One region of the Lentibacillus kimchii genome, then DNA from elsewhere that is predicted to be linked to it. Evidence: a T-box and tRNA genes for the amino acid it is inferred to sense, from the RefSeq annotation. Region 1 holds a T-box; the other holds one or more tRNA genes.
The links. The T-box of region 1 lies ahead of metG (methionine--tRNA ligase). A T-box ahead of a tRNA ligase gene usually reads a tRNA of that ligase, here a tRNA-Met.
Positions count from the first base shown of each region.

Region 2: it has a tRNA-Met gene. The T-box ahead of metG (methionine--tRNA ligase) is inferred to sense a tRNA for this amino acid. The anticodon was not compared.

Region 1 covers NZ_AP043934.1:441,357-451,709, forward strand. The annotation lists gene ACZ444_RS02770 (non-ribosomal peptide synthetase) at 1-2,976, shown strand, start outside; T-box leader at 3,041-3,303, shown strand; gene metG (methionine--tRNA ligase) at 3,362-4,999, shown strand; gene ACZ444_RS02780 (GNAT family N-acetyltransferase) at 5,350-5,496, shown strand; one part of gene ACZ444_RS02785 (IS3 family transposase) at 5,584-6,433, opposite strand; one part of gene ACZ444_RS02785 (IS3 family transposase) at 6,432-6,700, opposite strand; gene ACZ444_RS02790 (hypothetical protein) at 6,817-7,062, shown strand; gene ACZ444_RS02795 (hypothetical protein) at 7,186-7,425, shown strand; gene ACZ444_RS02800 (type 1 glutamine amidotransferase domain-containing protein) at 7,674-8,186, shown strand; gene ACZ444_RS02805 (2,3-butanediol dehydrogenase) at 8,714-9,763, shown strand.
Region 2 covers NZ_AP043934.1:129,388-139,740, reverse strand. The annotation lists gene ACZ444_RS01020 (protein kinase domain-containing protein) at 1-461, opposite strand, end outside; gene ACZ444_RS01015 (VWA domain-containing protein) at 430-1,170, opposite strand; gene spoIIE (stage II sporulation protein E) at 1,306-3,759, opposite strand; tRNA gene ACZ444_RS01005 (tRNA-Met) at 4,000-4,073, shown strand; gene ACZ444_RS01000 (S1 domain-containing RNA-binding protein) at 4,162-4,542, opposite strand; gene ACZ444_RS00995 (FtsB family cell division protein) at 4,616-4,996, opposite strand; gene yabQ (spore cortex biosynthesis protein YabQ) at 5,001-5,600, opposite strand; gene yabP (sporulation protein YabP) at 5,597-5,908, opposite strand; gene ACZ444_RS00980 (RNA-binding S4 domain-containing protein) at 5,963-6,220, opposite strand; gene yabN (bifunctional methyltransferase/pyrophosphohydrolase YabN) at 6,226-7,677, opposite strand; gene ACZ444_RS00970 (putative polysaccharide biosynthesis protein) at 7,677-9,263, opposite strand; gene spoVT (stage V sporulation protein T) at 9,420-9,953, opposite strand; gene mfd (transcription-repair coupling factor) at 10,119-10,353, opposite strand, start outside.

The DNA of each region.
Region 1 (10,353 bases):
TCAAATAGTTACAGTTATGAGCAGGTTGAAAAATACACAAATTATTTGGCAGACCATTTTCAAAATGAATTAGGTATTAAAAGGGAGCAGGTTGTACCATTATTTATGAAGCCTAGTAATACATTAATCCTTACTATTCTAGCTCTATATAAGGCTGGTGCTGCTTACCTTCCGATTTCGATTAAATTTCCTCAAGATAGAATTAATTTTCTTATTGAGGATTCTAAGTCGGATATTGTTTTAACTAACACAAATATTGATTGTCAATTAAGCAAAATTAATTATATAAATGTAAACTCTATAACAATTCAAAGAAAAGAGAGTTTTACAATAGTAGACTCTAACTTGGCGTATATAATCTATACTTCGGGTAGTACAGGTAATCCAAAAGGAGTCTGTGTTTCCCAAGACAATTTGTCTCATATTTTAAGAAATATGCAAAAGTATTATCCAGTAAATACGAAAGACCGTTACCTACTAACTACGCCATACACATTTGATGTGTCCGTAGCTGAAATTTTTGGTTGGATAAAGGGACAAGGATCTTTAGTTATTTCATCATTTGAGTCTACAAGTGATTTTAAAAAGATTGTTCCTTATATCGGTGAATATGGAGTAACACATATGGCAGTATCCCCCTCTATATTAGAAGTTATTTTGAATACTTCCACTAATAAAGAATTAGACATAATGAATGATAATTTAAAATATCTGATGGTAGCCGGAGAGGAGTTCAAAGTAAGTTTAGTATCAAAAGTGTTGGATATGTTACCCAATGTTGAGACATTTAACTTGTATGGACCTACAGAAAATACTATTTATACAACTCACTATAAAATCAGTAATAAAAACGAGGATATTAACTCTGTACCCATCGGGAAAGAGTTGGATGATGTTAAGGTTCATTTACTAAGGGATGATTTCAGTAAATGTGATTTCGGTGAAATAGGTGAACTGTATATTTCAGGAGAAGGTGTGGCCCAAGGTTATGCAGGCAAGGAGGATTTAACAAAAGCTAATTTTATAGAGTATAAGAATGATGAAAGGTATTATAAAACTGGTGACTTAGGCTATAGAGATTACGATGGAAACATTTATTTTAAGGGTAGAATAGATAATCAAGTGCAAATTAATGGGATTAGAATAGAGCTAGGAGAGATTGAAAGCTTAATAGAGAAAAATATTAGAGAAATTAAATTCAGTAAGGTGATTTATGAAAATAAAAAATTATATTGTTTTTATATTCCCCATTTTCATGAAACGCTTAAAAAGACATACCTTAAGGAGAAATTGCAAAATATAATGCCATCTTACATGGTACCGAACATCTTGCAAGAAGTAGAAGAATTTCCTTTTAATGTTAATGGCAAAATTGATATTCAAAAGCTATTACAATCTACTAGAGGTAATGGTGAAAATGAGAATGACAAGAACGAAGTGTTATCTGAAAATGAAGAGAAAATACGAACAATCTTTAGCAATATTTTAAATTCATCAAATATAAGTAAATTTGAGAATTTCTTTGACTTAGGTGGAGATTCATTAGATAATATTCAAGCGATTATCTCTATAGAAGAGGAGTTTTCATGTGTTTTGGATGATGACTTTATGTACAATTACCCAACGGTCAAAGAGATAGGCAGTTACTTTGGGGACAGTAATAAAAATATAGGTAAAGCTGAATTTACCAATGGACTCATTGAAGACACAATATCTGATATCGAACGAACTATTGAAGTAAATAATTCCTTGATAAATACATCAAAACAAACTGATAAGCATGGGACTTACTATTATCAGAAAGCTTATATTCACCATAAATTCGACAGTAATATAGAAGTAGAGATGAAAGTGAAAAAGTCTAGAGAAATTGGAGAGATTGTAGAAGCTATAAGGAAAATTATTAGTAATAATTTATTGTTGAGATGTACTCTGGACTTTGAAGGCGAAGGACTTTACTTTAAAGAATTTTGCGATTTAGACCAGGTAAGAATACCAGTATACGATATAAACGAGACAGATTCGTTGAAAGAAATTAAAGACACTATACATGAAAACTTATCTAACAACCATCTTAATTCTATCTTACATCAGCCTGTTATTATTTTTAATGGTAAAGAATTCAATGTAGTGTGGGTCTTATCACACAATATTGCAGATTTCTCTAATGTGCATGTTTTGAAAAGTCAATTTCATAAGATATTGAGAAATGAAGATTATAAAGATAATAATGGAAATTATTTTGACTTCATCGAATATATTTCTGAAAATAATGAAAGACCAAAGGAAGTTCTTGACTATGATATTACTAAACAAATTGATCGGGCCAATAAAATTGATGATTGGAAAGAAAAAGTCAATAGTGGGCTGACAGTATTGAGGTATGCCAACAATACTCAAAAATCCTCTAATGAAACTATAAATGAAATTAATTATTATACTAGCAAACTATTGCTTGAACAACTTGGCGAGAATGAGTTATCATTTAGAAGTATATTCAATATAAGATCGTTTGAGAAGTTTGATTTTAACAGTGAACTAGGTGACTTCCATTCTTCAATAACGTTCCCTGCTTTCAAAGCTGAAAATTATACAGATTATTTACAGAGAATAAACAATATTCTTGATTTATACAAAACAGGGTTTAATCCTATGTACACTGCTTACAAAGATTATCCATTTATGAATGATTATCAAAGTAAACTTAGTGAGATCTATGATAAGAATCCTATCTTGCAAACAAATTACTTAGGGAATATTAAAGGAAATGAGCTTTATGAAACAATTAAATCCTTAAACAAAACTCTGGAACAACTTGAAAAATTCCCTATTAATAGAATATATGTAACAGCTTTCACAACTCAAGGTTTTGTGTACTTAGTGTTTCTAACAAATCCCAACTTTGGTGAAAAAATTCTAACAGATAATGGTATTGAAGTCCTCTCGCTGGAAAAAGATTTTTCTTTTTCAAACTGATTATTTGTTTTAATCATTCAGAAAACTTCTATTGCATGATATAATCACGCGGTATAATAAATAAATAAAAGCAATGAAGAGGAAAGTAAATTGATGTTATTTTTCTACAGAGAACTTCTATATGCTGAGAAGAAGTGAAAAATCGTTAATTGAATATGACCTCAGAGCTGCATAGTCGATATTCATTTTTTGAATTAGACTTTGACGAGATTAGTCACTTGTTACAAATGACGAAGTATAAATGAAATTGTACCATGTACTTCTAGAGGCTAATAGTGTGAATTATTAGTGAATTAAGGTGGTAACACGAGATCTCTCGTCCTTTTGACAAAATGAACTTATGTCTGAGGTTGAGAGGTCTTTTTTTATAAGGAGGATTATAAAGATGAATGTTTTTATAGGTGGAGCTTGGCCATACGCTAACGGTTCCTTGCACTTAGGGCATATCTCGAGTCTTTTACCGGGGGACATACTGGCTAGGTATTTTCGTTCAAAAGGGGAAGAGGTATTATTTGTATCTGGTAGTGATTGTAATGGAACACCAATTGCTATACAAGCTAAAAAAGAAGGACTTTCTACGCAAGAACTTTCAGATAAATATCATCGTGAGTTCAAGAGAAGTTTTGAAAACTTAGGATTTTCGTATGATATGTACAGTAGGACTGATGGAGAAGAGCACCATGAGGTAGTGAAAGAAGTATTCCTGAGATTGTTAGAAGAAGAACAGCTTTACTTGAAAGAAGTTGAACAATGCTATTGTGATTTTTGTGAGCAATTCTTGCCTGATAGGTTTGTAGAAGGTGAATGTCCGTATTGTAACCACGACGCAAGGGGAGATCAATGTGACAATTGCTCAAAAATATTAGATCCTTCTGATTTATTTAATCAGAGGTGTAAAGTGTGTCATGGAAGTCCAGTTTCTAAAAAGACTGAACACTTCTACCTTAAATTAAGTACTTTTCAGAAGGAACTCGAACAATTTGTCAAATCAGCAAAAGATCAAAATAGATGGAGAGATAATGCTATCCAATTAACTGAAAGATATTTGGAGGAAGGATTGCATGATCGAGCTGTTTCTAGAGATTTACCCAACGGTGTTAGTGTGCCTGTAAATGGCTATGAAAATAAAAAGATTTATGTTTGGATAGAGGCTGTCTCTGGTTATTATTCTGCCAGTAAAGAATGGGCTAAACTTAACAATAAAGATATTAATCAATTCTGGAATGAAGATACTGTATCGTATTATGTACACGGGAAAGATAACATACCTTTCCACACGATTATATGGCCCTCCATATTGTCCGGTATAAATAATAAATCTCTTCCTGACTATATCATATCCAATGAATACTTAACTCTTGAACAAAGAAAACTCTCAACTAGTAAAAATTGGGCTGTTTGGGCAGAAGATTTATTAAGCAAGTATCATCCAGATTCTATTCGGTATTTCTTAACAGTGAATGCGCCTGAAAGTAGAGATGCTAATTTTTCTTTTAGAGAATTTATATACAGCCACAATAGTGAACTACTCGGGGCATACGGAAATTTTGTAAATAGAGCCTTAAAATTTATTAATAAATCATATGAGGGAATTACACCTAAAGGAGAACTTGATGTTGAGATTCGAAAAATGGTTCAATCACTTTACGAGAGAATAGGGCATCTCATTTCTGATGGTAAGTTTAAAAAAGCTCTTGAAGAGATATTTGATTTTATTCGGTACGCAAACAAATATTTTGATGAAGAACAGCCTTGGATTCAAATAAAGGAGGACATTCCCTCGTGTAATGATACGATGGCTTCTTGTGTCTACATTATTGCTAATCTTTCTAAGCTTCTCAGCCCTTTCCTTCCATTTTCAAGTAAGAAAGTCCAAGAAATGCTAAATTTAAACAGCTCAGGTTGGGAAGAGTTGCTAGTATCAGGTATAGTCTTAAATGATGTAAAGCCTTTATTTGAAAGAATTGATAATAATAGAATTGAAGAAGAATTAACTGATTTGTATGATGGTATGCTAAAATAATTTAGTAAGATAGTGTTGTTTTTTCAGTGTTTATCGTGATATGCATACCGGATAATTCATGTAATAGTACTATCATACCGACACTTGAAACTGAAAGATTGTTAATACGTCCTTATAATCTAAATGATGCAGGAAGTGTAGAGGAGTTAGCTGCTGACAAAGAAGTGGCAGAAACTACTGTGGCAATACCACCCCCTCTATCCAAATGGACTTGCAGATACATGGATAAGTAAGCACCAAAAAAGGCTAAAGATATAGGTAACTATACGTTCGCTGTGATCTGAAAATCAACTGATGAACTTACGGGAGCTTTAACCTTCAGAGTAGACAGTGAAGGAAATAAAGCGGGAATAGGATATTGGTTTGGAGTGAAATATTGGGGGAGCAGTTATTGCACAGAAGCAGCCAATAGCTTTTTGGATTTTGGATTTAAAGTGTTAAATATAAATAAGTTTAAAGTGGACCCCATTGTCAAGACAATATTATTAAAAATTTAAGGTGGGTCATTCTTGTTCCTTGTCCATCTTATTCAGCCTAACCTTCCATGGGAAAGACAATACTCAAAGATGGAAAGGAAGAATGACCTATTCATAGTACATCGTAGCTGGTGTTTCATAGGATAAGGATTGATGTGGGCGTTCATGGTTGTAAAAGTTGATATACTCTCGAATGTTAAAGCGGGCTTCTCTCGGTGTCTCATAGGCTTTGAGATAGACTTCCTCATACTTGAGGTTACGCCAAAAACGCTCAGTGATGATGTTATCTAAAGCTCGGCCTTTTCCATCCATACTTATTTGAACCGTTTGATCTTTCAGCCTCTGGATGTATTGGGAACTTGTAAAATGACTGCCCTGATCGCTGTTGAAAATAACCGGCTTTGCTTGTGAAAATGCTTGATCCACGGCTTGTAACACAAAGTCCATTTCAAGTGTTTGATCCAGCGCCCAACTAATGATAAAGCGTGAATACCAATCGATGATGGCGGTTAAATACATCCAACTTTTCTGTAATCGAATATACGTTATATCGATTCCCCATACCTGATTGGGGTGCCTTACCTTCACTCCTTTCAGTAAATAAGGATAGATTCGATGTTGTAGATTTCGCTTGCTTAGGTTAGGTCCGGGATAGATGGCTTGAATGCCCATCTCACGCATATGACGTTGAACGCGTTTTCGGTTAATATTCACTCCTTCCAGTTGAAGATGGGCCGTTATCCTACGAGAACCATAGAAGGGGAACCTCGTATATATTTCATCAATTCGGTGTTTCACAGCTACATCTTCAGGCGATGGTAATACCGGCTGATCGTACAGACTGGTTCGATTCAAGCTTAATAATTCGGCTTGTTTGGTAATGGACAGGTTCGAATCCTGCCATTCCATCATCTCTATGCGCGTTTGTCTAGTCGTAGTAGATGCCAGATTTTTTTTTGATCCACGACAATTCCGTGGTTAATCGGCCTACTTCTGCATATAGATTTTCCATCTTTTCTTCGTAGGCAGCTTTTTCTTTTTCATGATTTTTGTTCTGTTTCTGAAACATCTGTGGCATTTGATCTAGAAACTGTTTTCGCCACTGGCGCAATTGATTGACATGGACCCCCTGTTCAGAAGAAATTTCATTCAATGTTTTCTCTTCTTTTAAGATTTCCAAGACAACTTGTGCTTTAAAATCTGATGAATATCGTTTTCGTTTCATAAACCTACCTTAACACAACCTTTCTTACTGTCTGAAATCTTGGGTCCATTATAGTTATTGGTAACCCAACACCAGAGGATATTTTATCAGATGATAAAGATGTAGATATATTTTTAATGGATGGTACGGTCTATACAAATGCAGAGGATATCGAATGGGTAAATGAAGAAGAGCTCAATACGGGCGAAAAAGTCGGCGAAATTAAAAATCAAACCGACGATAATGGAGGATTTGATAACTTTACTGCTTCAAAATTACCTGCTGGAACCGAAATATATAAATCTGAGGAAAAGAATGGTCCAATTTACATTGTAAAATTAAATGGTAAAGAAATTCCATATATAGGTTTACTAGAAGGCTAACTAAACTACCGCAAACGGGCGCCATTCCGGAACAAAACCTGCTGCGCCTTCTATTGGTTTAAAGGACCATTTAATTAAATAGATCTTATTAAAAATTATTCGCATATATTGAGGGGTGTTAGATTGACAGATGTAACTGATACAAAGGAATTTGAAAATATTTTAAATAAAGTTGATAACCTTGCCTGCAAAAATGCTAGATCATTGTTAAAAATTATTTATGGCTTTGTTAACACTGCAATGACCGGGAACGGTGGAGATAATGTGAAGTTGGAAACTTTAGATAAGATATCAAAAATTTATAAAGACGTTCCAGACATGAAAAGCCTAATGGACGGAGACAATTCTGGGAAGTTCAATTAATCTGCGCCTATTTGAAATAAATAATGGTTATTCTTTAATCGGGCGCAGTTGGGGAATAAAGACCAGCTCCCAAATGCCATTGTAGTGCACGTTTATGTAACACGATAAGGTAGAAGGGAACAAGTGCCTGTCAGTTAGAGCATCGTTATTTGGTTCGTGTATAATACGGTTCATGAGCATACTGCTTAATAAAGTTATGGGCAGTCTGCTAGAATATATTCGAGAATGATAAAGGGAGGAAGTGCTATATGAGTCGACACATTGCAGTCCTTGTAACAGACATGGTAGAAGAAATTGAATTAACTGATCCTGTGAAAGCTTACAAAGAAGCTGGGCATACGGTAGATATTATCAGTAATGAAGCAAAAAAAACCATCAATGGCAAAAATGGGGACGAAATACAAGCAGATAGAGGTATAGATGAAGTAAATGCAAACGATTATGATGCATTACTCGTACCTGGCGGGTTTTCTCCTGACTTACTACGTATTAATCCGAAGAATAGTGAGTTTGCGAAAACATTTTTCCAAGATAATAAACCCATATTTTCAATTTGCCATGGTCCACAGTTTCTCGTTAATACAGACCAACTAAAAGGTAGAGAGCTAACAAGCTTTGTTTCCGTAAGAAAAGACTTGGAAAATGCAGGAGCAACTGTAAAAGATGAAGAAGTAATCGTAGATGGAAACCTTGTAACAAGCAGAACACCTGATGATCTTCCTGCATTCAATCGCGAATCTCTAAAGCTTTTAGAAAAATAATTCGTCGATCGTATAGGGGGGGCTGTTAATCATGCAGCCTCTCTTTATTTTTTATTTGATAATAGATAAAGCGCTCATGCCCATCTGCCATGATCTTCCTCAAACGGGCGCCATTCTTGAATAAGGATTAGCGTGAGCATCATATATAAGGGTCATTTTATTGAATAAAATAATCCATATACGATGAAAATAAAAAGAGATTCAGATGAGGGGGGAATTCTTCTTATGAATATTTGTACGGTTAAATAAAAGTTCACTGAATAAACTGGATAAGTAAAAAGGTAAATATCGAGGAATGGTAAAATTATATGAACAAAGACCCGAGAATAAACCATGCAACCGAATTAAAATAAACAATCGCAAAACTGTTAATGAGATATGTGTATTTGGTTAGAAATTAAAGTCTATTTAATAGAAGGTTGGAAAAATCAATAGTATAATAAAATCATAGGAATTAATATTGATTATTCCTTCAATATAGTATTCTTATAACTATTTTCTACTAATTAAGCAGGAGGTAATATCCAATGAAAGCTGCAGTCTGGTATGGAAAAAAAGACTTACGGGTAGAGGAAATAGAACTAAAACAAACGAAAGATACCGATGTTAAAGTAAGGGTAGCTTGGGCAGGTATTTGTGGCAGTGATTTACATGAGTATGAAGAGGGACCGGTGTTTGTACCAAATGAAAAAGAGGATCCGTTAACTGGAGAAATCGCTCCGCTAACCATGGGGCATGAATTTGCGGGTGTTATTGAAGAAGTAGGTCCAAAGGTGACAAAATATAAAGTTGGCGATAGAGTAGTAATTAATCCAACAATCACTTATGGAAATAAGTCGGAAGACCTTGATCCTTATTATGGTTTCAGCTTTATCGGCCTTCACGGTGACGGTGGTTTTACTAAATATGCAAATGTACCAGAAGATAACGTTTATCTACTTCCAGAATCTTTAACACTACAGGATGGAGCTTTAGTAGAACCAACTGCGGTTGCCGTACAAGCTGTAAAAGAAGGGAAACTGCAGTTTGGTGATACGGTAGCTGTATTTGGTGCAGGTCCAATTGGTTTAGTGACAATTATTGCAGCTAAAGCTGCTGGTGCCAGCAAGATTATTGCTTTAGATTTGTCGGAAACTAGAATTGAAAAAGCAAAAGAATTAGGAGCAACCCATGTCGTTAACTCTAGCGAACAAGATGCTGTTACAGCAATCAAGGAAATTGTTCCAGATGGAGTAGATGTTTCCTTTGAAGTTGCCGGAGTAGCACCAACATTTAAACAAGCAATTGATGCAACAAGGGCACGTGGAACAATGGTTATTGTTTCTATATTTGCTAGGGAGATTGAATGGAATCCAATACAGCTTACAAATACAGGTGTAAAAGTTACATCAACAATCGCATATACACCTACTACATTCCAACAAACTGTAGATTTAATGGGAACAGGACAATTAAAACCACAGGGAATTATTACAGACCAAATTCAATTGGATGATATTGTTGAAAATGGATTCGAAGCATTGACAAACGATAAATCACAAGCAAAAATATTAGTGGAATTAAGTGGTGAGAAATAAAATGTATTATTTAACCCTGAGTAGCAGCTGTTACTTGGGGTTTTGTTATGACTGTCAGCTAGGTCCAGGTAGATAAATTAGCGAAGTGATATTGAACTCTTCTTTAAGAAGAATATTGACGATATTCTGCAATACCAGCTAATAGTAGAAGTGGATAATTCCATTAACGGGCGCGCGCGACAAGTTCCGCTATAAACGCTTTGAGGCGTGAACATGCGGGGAATTTTATTAAATTCTAACGTTACAACGAAGGATGGGAATGATGGAACCATGTTTCCTGAAACCATCCCGTCAACAAATCCTGCATGCGTCAAGGCTGACAGGCTTTGGGGTATGAAGCACAGGTGATTCGGCTGAACGAAGGCTGGAGCCACTCTTTTTTTAGAGAAAGGTATGCCAACGGATAGGCCGCACGGCTGAGAAACTGGATATGGTGAGAATGTTCTTTGGGAAAGGAACTGACAAACTTCCGAATGTACGGGTCTAGAGTTAAAACATAGGGAAACTTATGTGTCATCCAACGATGACGTGAGTGGTGTAGAGTAAAAATGCGCCCTCTGAAATACGCTATACTGAACAAAGGCGGTATC
Region 2 (10,353 bases), 310 kb from region 1:
ACAAGGAGATTGTCTGTTTTCAAATCCCCGAAGACCCAGCCGGCCTGATGCAGCCGTTCCAGGTCGTCGAGCAGCTGCAGCAGCAAAACACCGATCCATTTAGATCCATGTTTCTTAATAAAATGGCCTAATGGTTCACCCTGCAAGAACTCCATGACATAGAATGCGTATTTTTTTTGCGGCGCTGCCGTCCAGTCGTCAACATCGATTAAAGAAGGCCCAAGACGGGTGCCTTGGACCTTCTCAAGTGACTTTAGGACATTGACTTCCATCATCATGGATGTTGAATTGTCACTGATTTTCAGAGCGGCTTGCCTATCGCCATACACACACAGATAGACTGTGCCAACTGCTCCCTGACCAAGTTTTTTTTGTATCGTATAACGGCGCTGATGCCACTTTCCGGTAATAACGGTGCCAGGTCTGATGCTAGGACTCTGCTTCTTCCACGTCTGCTTCATCGTTGCTCCTCAGCTTTTTTAGCAAACCTTTTTTGCTGAATTGGTGCATGGCTTCCCGTATCGCCGGACCTGTTGGCGTTATGCCGCCGCTTGTCAGTTTAGGAAACACGCTGTTGATGCCATCCAGCCTGGGTGACCAATCAAGAACCTTACCAATGTTTTTGCGCTTTTCCGGAAAATTGTAAATGGCAAAGCGGTTGCGTCCGATCCGGGCATTTAAGCTAACCGATAAATCGGTCAGAGCTTCTTTGACAGTAGGGAGCTTATCATGCATGCTGGCACTCGTATCTGTCAGCACAAGCACCTCCAGATCAGATGTCTCGCCCATATCTTCCACGACTTCCATGATTTCGCCCCGTTTCGCCGGTTCTATTTCATCCAGTGTCTGGTCCGGGCCGAGTATCTGCTCCAGTTCCTGATTGACAACACCCTGCAGGGTCTGAGTCATCGACTGTTTTGTGACAGTTTGGACAGTCTGGGCAAGCGCCTCTTTATAAACAATCTGGCTGATGCCGCTGCCAGATGAGGCAATATCCTCCACTTCCTGCAGTCCTGCAGGCTTTTCTGTCTGATCATCACCAAGAATACCAATAACATTAACGGTTATGCCCTGCTGAGCTGCAAGTGCGGCGGTTACTGACGGATCCTCTCCTCTGTTGGAACAGCCGTCTGTGATTAATAGAATTTGTTTTAACGTCCCTTTTTTCACCTGACATACCTCCCTTTTTATCCACTACCATCATCACCACAATGACTGACGGATATACGTATAAAAAAAGCAGCTCGTATGCACCACGAATCGGAACAATAGCGAACTGCTGTATCATTAGCCAGACAGGGCCATCTAAGTTTCTCCGGCTGCAGCTGGATAAATCGGGATCGATGTCCACTGCGGTGAATTCTTGGTTACTTTCGCCACAACCACCGTCATATCGTCGTTAATAGCTCCCTCACCTGTCCGGACAGCTTCCTCAAGTATTAAATCAGCGATGTCCTGGGGGTCAGCAGTCTCCATAGTCCGGATCCTCTGTTTCAGCCACTCATCCGTACTTTCAGCATGTCTCGGTCCTTCCAGGATACCATCACTCATCATGACTAATATATCCCCCGGCTGCAGCTGTTCACCGACAATTTCCACATCAAATTCCTGAATGATCCCCATAGGCAAATTACTTGCCTCAACATGAATAATCTCATCACCCCGTTTAATAAAACTTTGTGTCGAACCGATCTTCAAAAACTGAACGAATGCATTATGCAGGTTAATCACCGCGAGATCGAGAGTGGCATACATCTCATCTGTTGTGCGCAGGGATAAGATTGAATTAATTGATTTAATCGCCACACTTTCCGGAATCCCTGTCTGTAAAATCTGCTGCAGCAGCCTTAAGGTCTCCTCGCTTTCTTCACTGGCACGATGACCGTTACCCATGCCGTCACTGATCGCCATAGCATATTTGCCTTCTCCAAGTTCAATGGTCCGGTAGCTGTCGCCGGATACAAGACCACCGCCCTTTGCGGCATTGGCAATCCCAGTATCAATCACATATTCCTTTGCTGACCCAAATACCAATTGACAATACCCATTCGGAAACGGTGATACCTCCTCTTGTTTCACAACAATCATTTCATCTAAAATATCAGACAGGACAGGAGCGATCAGCTTTGATCCCTCCCCGCGATAATCATAAAAAGACAGTGTCATTTCAATGTCGACATTTCCTTTTTCCAGCCGGTAAATATCCAGTTTTTCCAGCACAATCCCCATATTTTTTAACGTGCTGATGATCTGCATTTCCTGCGTTTCATGATGTTCACGTTCTTTCATAATTTCATTTGCAAAGTCCTCCATGACCTCTGAGACACCCTGCAATTGATCGGAAACAAACCGCTTGCTTTCCGTCACCTGTTTTTGCAATTGTTTGTTGGCCTCGAATACGGACATTTCTTCCCGCATTGTATTTAATACTTTTTTAGGTTTAACACAGTGATTCTCAAATGCACGAAGCGACTTATGATTTGGTTCATTTCCTTGTTCAATGTCACCCTTCAGATCCTCCATTAACGAATACGTCTTATCGAACTGCTGCTCCCAGCACCGTTCCTTTAAAAAACAGGACTGGCACGTTTTTTCCGTTACCTGACTCAGAAAATAATCAGTCTCACGGCTTCCCGAGTTATCATCGTTTGCTTGTTCCGCTGTCGAAAAGCTTTTCGACAACGCCTCGAATACATTGGAAAATTGCTCAACACGTTTAGCTGTGACATTACGGACTTTCTGCAAATATTGTTCCTGATCCTGGGTATGCTCCTCTGTCCCAGGCACATACCGTGACAGTTTTTTGATCCAGCTTGATGGTGTTAACAGAAACAGGGCAATCGCTATAAGTGTTTCCGTTATAGAAGGCAGGATGCTCGCCGCATCAGCATACAGCACAACCAGAAACGTTCCGACCAGAAGACCGGCACTGACACCGATTTTGTTGCCTTCTTTCAAGAGACCTCCGAGCAAACCGGAAAAAGCAAGCAAACTCATTTGGTAAAGGTTGGCGACATTGGCCAGTGATAAGATCAGGCCAACGACAACACCGACTGTCGATCCGATGGCCGCCCCGCCCACAAATGCCAGAAGCAGGACAAAATACCGGGAAAAAATTTGTTCGATTGATGCCTGATAGACGTCCCAGCCGATTGTTCCGGTCAAAATCGATGCCAGAAGAATAATCAGACAGACAATCTCCTCATTTTTTAAAGTAAGTTTAAAACGCTGTGGTGATAATAACGGGATACTCTGCATAAAGATAAGAACAAGAACCGTTCCTAAAACGCCTTCGACTGTCAAAAGCATCCATTCATAGGATGTCAGCTGTCCCCATACCGAATCAAGAAACAGACGGGGAGCGGCAGTGGCAATAAAAACAAACAGCGGTATTAGAATCTGCTGCTTGTTCACATGTTTAAAAATGCCCGCCAGCAACACAAAGAGGAGCATAGCCAGAGCGATAAAGGCACTGTGAGGCAGGGAAAAGGTAAACGCGCCGGCCAAAATAGCTGCCATCACTTTGGGTGCCTTTTCTCGATGGATAACCCAGACTGCCGCCAAAAATGCAATGGCAAACGGTGATACAACCGACAGAATGACAGCTCGTCCAAGCAAAAAGCCGGCAAGGTAAAACAGCCAGCTCTTTTCAAAGAGTAACTTTTTCATGGATGCAGCGAACTTCATATAACCTTTTTTCCACCAGCCCTGCTGAATGTTAACTCCCTTGGATTCCATTCCCGAGACTGAATTGATCATAGTCTACCACTCCTTCTTGCCATTCATTTAAACACATGCAGCATTCGTTTTTTGTCAAAACATCGGAGCGTATTCCTAAAATCGTTCGACTGGTTTCTTCACTGATAAAAGTTTTCTGCACTTGCCCTGCGTATTCTGTTTAGTGTTGTCGGCTTTTCGACTGCGAGTGGATAACCACATAAATGTTTTCCATTGACACAAAGTGATTGCTGTTGTAAGATGTTTTCTGTGAGTGAATTTGGCGGTGTAGCTCAGCTGGCGAGAGCATACGGTTCATACCCGTAGGGTCGGGGGTTCGAATCCCTCTACCGCCATCAAAACAAAAAGCAGGTGCCACATTTGGAATGTGGCACCTGCTTTTTTAGCATCATTTAACATCAATGGTTCATAGACAGCAAACTGTTAGTCCCGTTTAGCACCTCTGCCTCCGCGTTTAGATTCCGTATGCTTCTTCAATGAGGCTAAACGGTCTTCCGAATCTTTGAGAAACTTGTTCATTTTCGATTCAAACGATTCCGAACGCTGCTGATTCTGCTGACGTGGCGGCCGGTCTTTCGCTTTTTTTATGGAAAGGCCAATCTTCCCATCATCCTGGATATTGAGCACTTTGACCGTAACCTCGTCACCGACGCTCAAAAAGTCGTTAATATCTTTCACATACGTGTCAGCAACCTCACTGATATGCACAAGACCTGTTTTACCTTCCTCAATCTCTACAAAGGCCCCAAAGTGTGTGATCCCGGTTACTTTACCCTGCAGCTTGCTGCCTACTTCGATTGACATAAAAAAAGTGCTCCTCCTTAGAAATTTAACAGATATACTTCTTATATATTATAGCCAGTTGTGTGAAAGTGTGTCAATAATCGGGCTTTTCTCCAGGGATATTGAAAATTAATTCATCTTTTTTAGAGAAGAAATAGTTTGTCCGTGCGATATCCAGGACATAGTCCTCGTTATTAAGCAAATCAATTTCATTCCGAAGACTGTCTTCTTTATCCTCAAGTGCAGCCAATTCACTTTGCAATGCTTCGTGCTGTTCCTTTTTTTCCGTATAAAGCGCTTGCTGATTAACATGATAAACCGCCAGGCTGCCAATAGCTAGGGCCATCAGAAGTGAAAATAGAACCAGCCGGCGTATCAGCCGTTTTTTCTTGCGGGCCTGTCGTTCGACATAAGCATCATACTCCTGCATATAATGTGATTCCAGCCGAGTCACATCTTTCTTCTGGAATGGCACAGGCCTACCTCCTTTTGAACATTATGTGTTGGATCCATTTTTTGCATCTATTCTTTATTGTACTATAAAATCCTGCTAATTTGTGTATCTTTTTTTGTATTGTTTGAGGAAGCATCTGGAATCCCAGTCGCAACAGCCAAGAAACCGGCACCCAAAAGACCTTCAGGATAAAACGAAGCAAATGCCACAGCCATTTGCCCATAAACCCGACGGCTGCAAGCAGCAATTGCACGCTAAACACAATTGGAGTCACGATGACCGCCCTGATAATCCGCGTCAGCATACGATGAATTGCCGCCATAACATAAATGACATACTCCAGCAGCCGTTTATACAGACTAGCCGCAAGAGCTTGGTAGATAGCAAATCCCAGTACCAGGGCTGCAAACACATAGAAACGCAGCTCACCGCTGTTGACCCGGAACAATATGTAATACAGCAGCAGGGTCTGCGTCAGCCAGAAACTGATTTCCATAACATAAACCAGAAAAGCACGTTCCCGCCAGTAGATGGAAAGACGCCGAAATGTCTCCAGCGCCATTCCCAGCCAAAACCCACCAGCTGCCATGGAAATCATGGTCAAAAACTGCACATCAAGTGTCATTTGAATAACTTGCTAAAGAAGCCTTTAGCTTTCTCCTGCTGGTGCTCGTCAACATAGGAAAGCTCGTACACCTTGCCCTTAATCGTAACCAGGCCGTCACTTACATCCAGATTTTTCATATGCAGATTCTGGCCGCGGACAATTAAGTAGCCCATGACAGTCTCCAGTAAAAATTCCTCATTATCAAAACTGTCGACTTCTTTGACGCCGGTTATTTCCAGATCTTTGCGGTTATTCATTTTGACCGTATGGCTGTCTTGTGTCGCATATGTCTGCTGTTTAACAGACTGCTGTTCATAGTCACTCATATGCCTCGCCCTCCAATCACTATTACTGTATGACAGAAGGGACAAGGATAGAACCTAATTCACATGTTCTTCATGGGTCACCCGGTACATCGTTTCGGCTTCATCTTTTTTCGCATCTTCTCTTAAATTTGTCACGTCCAGCGTAACCACTTTCTGGCCAAATTTAATCACCAGTTCATCGCCTTCAGAAAGAACAGTCGACGCCTTTGCCGGCTGTCCGTTTATCGTAATCCGCCCCTGGCCTGCAATTTCTTTAGCCAAGGGTCTGCGTTTAACAAGTCTTGAAACCTTTAAAAATTTATCCAGCCGCAATCCAATCACTCTCTTTCCTTTGCTTGATTCCAGTACAGATCCATTTCTTCCTGTGATGTCTGATTCACCGTTTTCCCCTGCTCATTAAGAGCCTGTTCAATAAAGGTAAAACGCGACATAAATTTCGTGTTTGCCTGCTGGAGGGCTAGTTCCGGGTTGATGCTGTAACCTCGCGCCAGATTGGCAATGACAAATAAAACATCGCCAATCTCCGCCTCGATCTCCGTGTGCGTTTCCTGGCGAATAGCCACCTGCACCTCGTCCAGCTCTTCCTGGAACTTCTCCCATATGCCTTGGATATCATCCCAGCCAAATCCGACTTTGGCAGCCTTCTTCTGTAATTTGAACGCCTTAGCCAGACCAGGAAGACCAGCTGGCACCCCATCTAAAACAGACGTCCGCGTTTCGCCTTTTTCTTCCTGTTTCAGTGCGTCCCATGTCTTAGCAACGTCTGGCTCGGTTTCAGCCGACTGATCAGCAAACACATGCGGATGACGATGAATCATTTTGTCAGTCAGCGAACGTATAACATCATCGGCCGTAAAATAGCCGTTATCGTCACCAATCTGACTATGCAGCATAACCTGCAGCAAGAGATCACCCAGCTCCTCCACTATACCGTCATCATCCTGCTGATCAATCGCCTCCAGTAACTCATAGACTTCCTCGATTGCATACATGCGCAATGACTCATGTGTCTGGGCACGATCCCAGGGACAGCCGCCAGGAGCCCGCAATTGTCTGATCACCTCGCGCATCTGGGCAAATGTATGATGAAGCAAGGCATCCGGTACAGGCGGAATATAAATAGATGTGAGATTATGGACATCCGTGAAGGAACGGTCCAGCTCATCCAGCTGCACATCTGTTATCCTTTCTTCAAAGCTGCCAGCTGAGGCAACAATTTTGACTGGGTAATCGTGCGGCAGATCCTCCAGCAGGGTCAGTTTAACATTGGCTGCGGTCATCTGATCATAGACCTGAGCGAACACAATATGATGACGATAATCCAATTGCCGCCGTTCAAAATGAAGGCCATCAACAAATTGCAAGCCATCGATCGGGTCAATTTTAAGTGAAGCGAATAACGCATCAAGATAACTGTCTCCGCCAATGATGTTCACAGGCACCTCATCCTGATCCAACAGCAGCTGAACGGTCTTCTCCGCCAGCATAGGATGACCCGGAACCGCATAGACAAGCGACTGCTGCGCGGCCGTCATCAGAAGCGTATCAGTCATTTGCTGATAGACGTCCGCAAATTGATCCATTTCCTCATAAATATAATCAAATGACTGGAAACGGATATCCTCTTCCTCGAATTGTCTGACTGCCGGATGATCAGCTGTGCGCACATAAACAGCTGATGTCTGGCTCTTCAGTTTCTTATAAATACCAAGCGGCACCTGGTCTAAATCACCAGCACCAAGTCCAATAATATCGATTGTATAGGCCATTAGGAATTCCTTTCTTTATGGAGTCGAATGAATAACCAGCCAAGCGGCAGCCGCGACAGATCCTGCTCACGGAAAGCCCCGAGACGCAGCAAAAGGCCAGAATAAATCGCCGCCCCCGCAAGCGCCATTGTGATAACGTAAACAGCTGAACCGGCTCTTGAGACAATTGGGCCTGTCAGGTAATGAACTCCCAGAATAAAACCGATCATGCCTGCCAGAGCAAGCAGAAGCGCCAGCCAGTTAACCTGCTGCAGCACCTTTAATTCGGGTAATTTCCGTCTCAGAGAAACGATCATCAATCCCGCGAACATCGTTAAGCTGAGAACAGTAGCCAAAGCGCTTCCGGTGATCCCGAAAAAAGGAACCAAAGCATAATTGGCTGTCCATTTTAGGCAAAAAGCAATGGCAACAAAAGCGGCCGTCCGCTTCATATAGCCTAAGCCCTGCAGAATTGAGGCAGCAGTTATCCCAATCGAGCTGAGAAAAACTGCAAGCGCGAGCAGTCTTAAAGCATCTGTCCCGTTTGTATTCTGAAACAGCAGCCGGTTGGTTTCCGGAAAAATTATGATCAATCCAGCAGTCGCCCCAATCGCTAAATAAAAGCTGATTAAACTGGCACTGCGAATCAACTGATGCATCATGTCAGGTTCTTGTTTTAGCTTATCACCCGATAGAGCGGGAAGCAATGCCAAAGCAAATGACGAACCAAGTACCGTACCAAGCTGGATAAGCGGCTGCCCGCGATCAAAAACACCCTTAGCCTGTCTGGCATCATCGACAGATAGACCGTATGCCTTCAGCCCCGGGACAAGGGTGAAGGTATCTGCTAACTGAATAATCACAAGCACCATCTGATTCAAAGCCGCCGTCGTACCTAAAACGACAAGCGTTGTCACATAATACCGCCAGGGAACGGAGAACCATTCGTCTGTAACCGGGTGGTAATGGATAAGAAACCCAAGCAGAATCATCACAGCAGCGAGAAGGCCAGCACACGAAGCTGCAACAGCCCCTGGACCAATCGTGTAGACAGGCTGCTGCCACAGGTATACCCCTGCCGCTGCAGTGATGATCACACTGAGACGCAGCAGCTGTTCACTGATTTGTGAAATGGCAGTTGCCTGCATCAGCCCGATTCCCTGAAATGTCCCGCGCAATAGAGCCGGTAAAGGAATCAGTAAAAAAATCCACGAAGCCAGCCGATAGGTCTGCACCAGTTCAGGATCACCTGTCATCATAGCGATTTTCGGGGCACTCAAGTACATAATAATCCAAATGCTTCCGGCTATAACTGATAATAACACAAACACCGGAATATAAAACGAACGCCAGGAGAGACTCTGGCCCCGCGATGTGATAACCACAACTATTTTAGAGACAGCAGAGGGAAAACCATATAAAGCAAGCATCATAGCAATACTCAAGAATGGATAGATCTGCTGATAAACGTAAAAACCGGTATCCCCTGTTAAATTCTGCAGCGGGATCCGGTAACCGGCACTCAGCAATTTACCAGCCATGCCGGCCAGCGTTAGCCATACAGCTCCCTTAAGCAATGTCTGCTGCGTCGGTTTGTCCTTTTCCATGTTAAACCCTTTCCGGCTAAGTAATGCCGGTATCCAGTATAGCATAAGCTTAAAAAGACTGACCCGAGAGCAATCATCCAATCATACAAAAAAGTGCCATCGCTAATAAGCCATGACACCTTTTCGTTCTTCGCTGTTCATGTAAGAAACCTCTAATTACTCCATTTGCCGGGCCAGGAAGCTGGCAGCTGTCTGAACTGACTTTTGCTCAACTTCCGTCAGCTCGCCTTCTCTTGCAAACAGCACCACACAGCCAACTGGATCACCGTTCGCAATAATTGGACTGATGCATAACGCAGCCAGATCTTCATCCTCCCCGCTGATCAGCTGAGCTGTAACAGGTTCTGTTTGAAATGACGGCGTACGATCTTCCATAGCCCTTTCCGGTTGTAAACCGATGCCTTTATTTAAATAGTCATTTTTGGAATCGCCGGCTACAGCAATAACTTCATCACGATCACAGATCATTACTGGGTAATTAAGCGATTCAAACAATGCCTCGGCATACTCTTTAGCAAATGTGCTCAATTCATTAATGGGCGAGTATTTCTTTAAAATGACCTCAGATTCACGGTCAACAAATATTTCTAATGGATCACCTTCACGGATACGCAGCGTTCGTCTGATCTCTTTTGGTATAACCACTCTGCCTAAATCATCAATACGGCGTACAATTCCTGTTGCTTTCATCAGTCTGGAGCCTCACTTTCTGCGATGTTTGTGTCTGGTGTATGTATTCAGTAGTTTTCCTTAATGAGAAAAAAACACCAGTTGTGGGTTTAGTATGAATCATCCCCGCTCGACTATACATCTCTCTAACACCAGAATTCAAAAACAACGCACTGAAGCGACATGTCAAGAACCAGTGTTGCTTTCCTGCCGGTTAACCTCAGATAACTGACTGATGAAATTTTCCAGAACGTCATACCGCTGCTGCTCAGTATCCCGTGTCCATTTATACAGTACTTTCAGTTTGCTTCCTTCTGTCCCCAGCTGCAAACCGCGGCCAAACTGATTCGCCAATTCAAACAGCTTAGACCCATCAACTTCCTGACTGCGGTTTTCACTTATAAGCATTTCCAATTTGCCA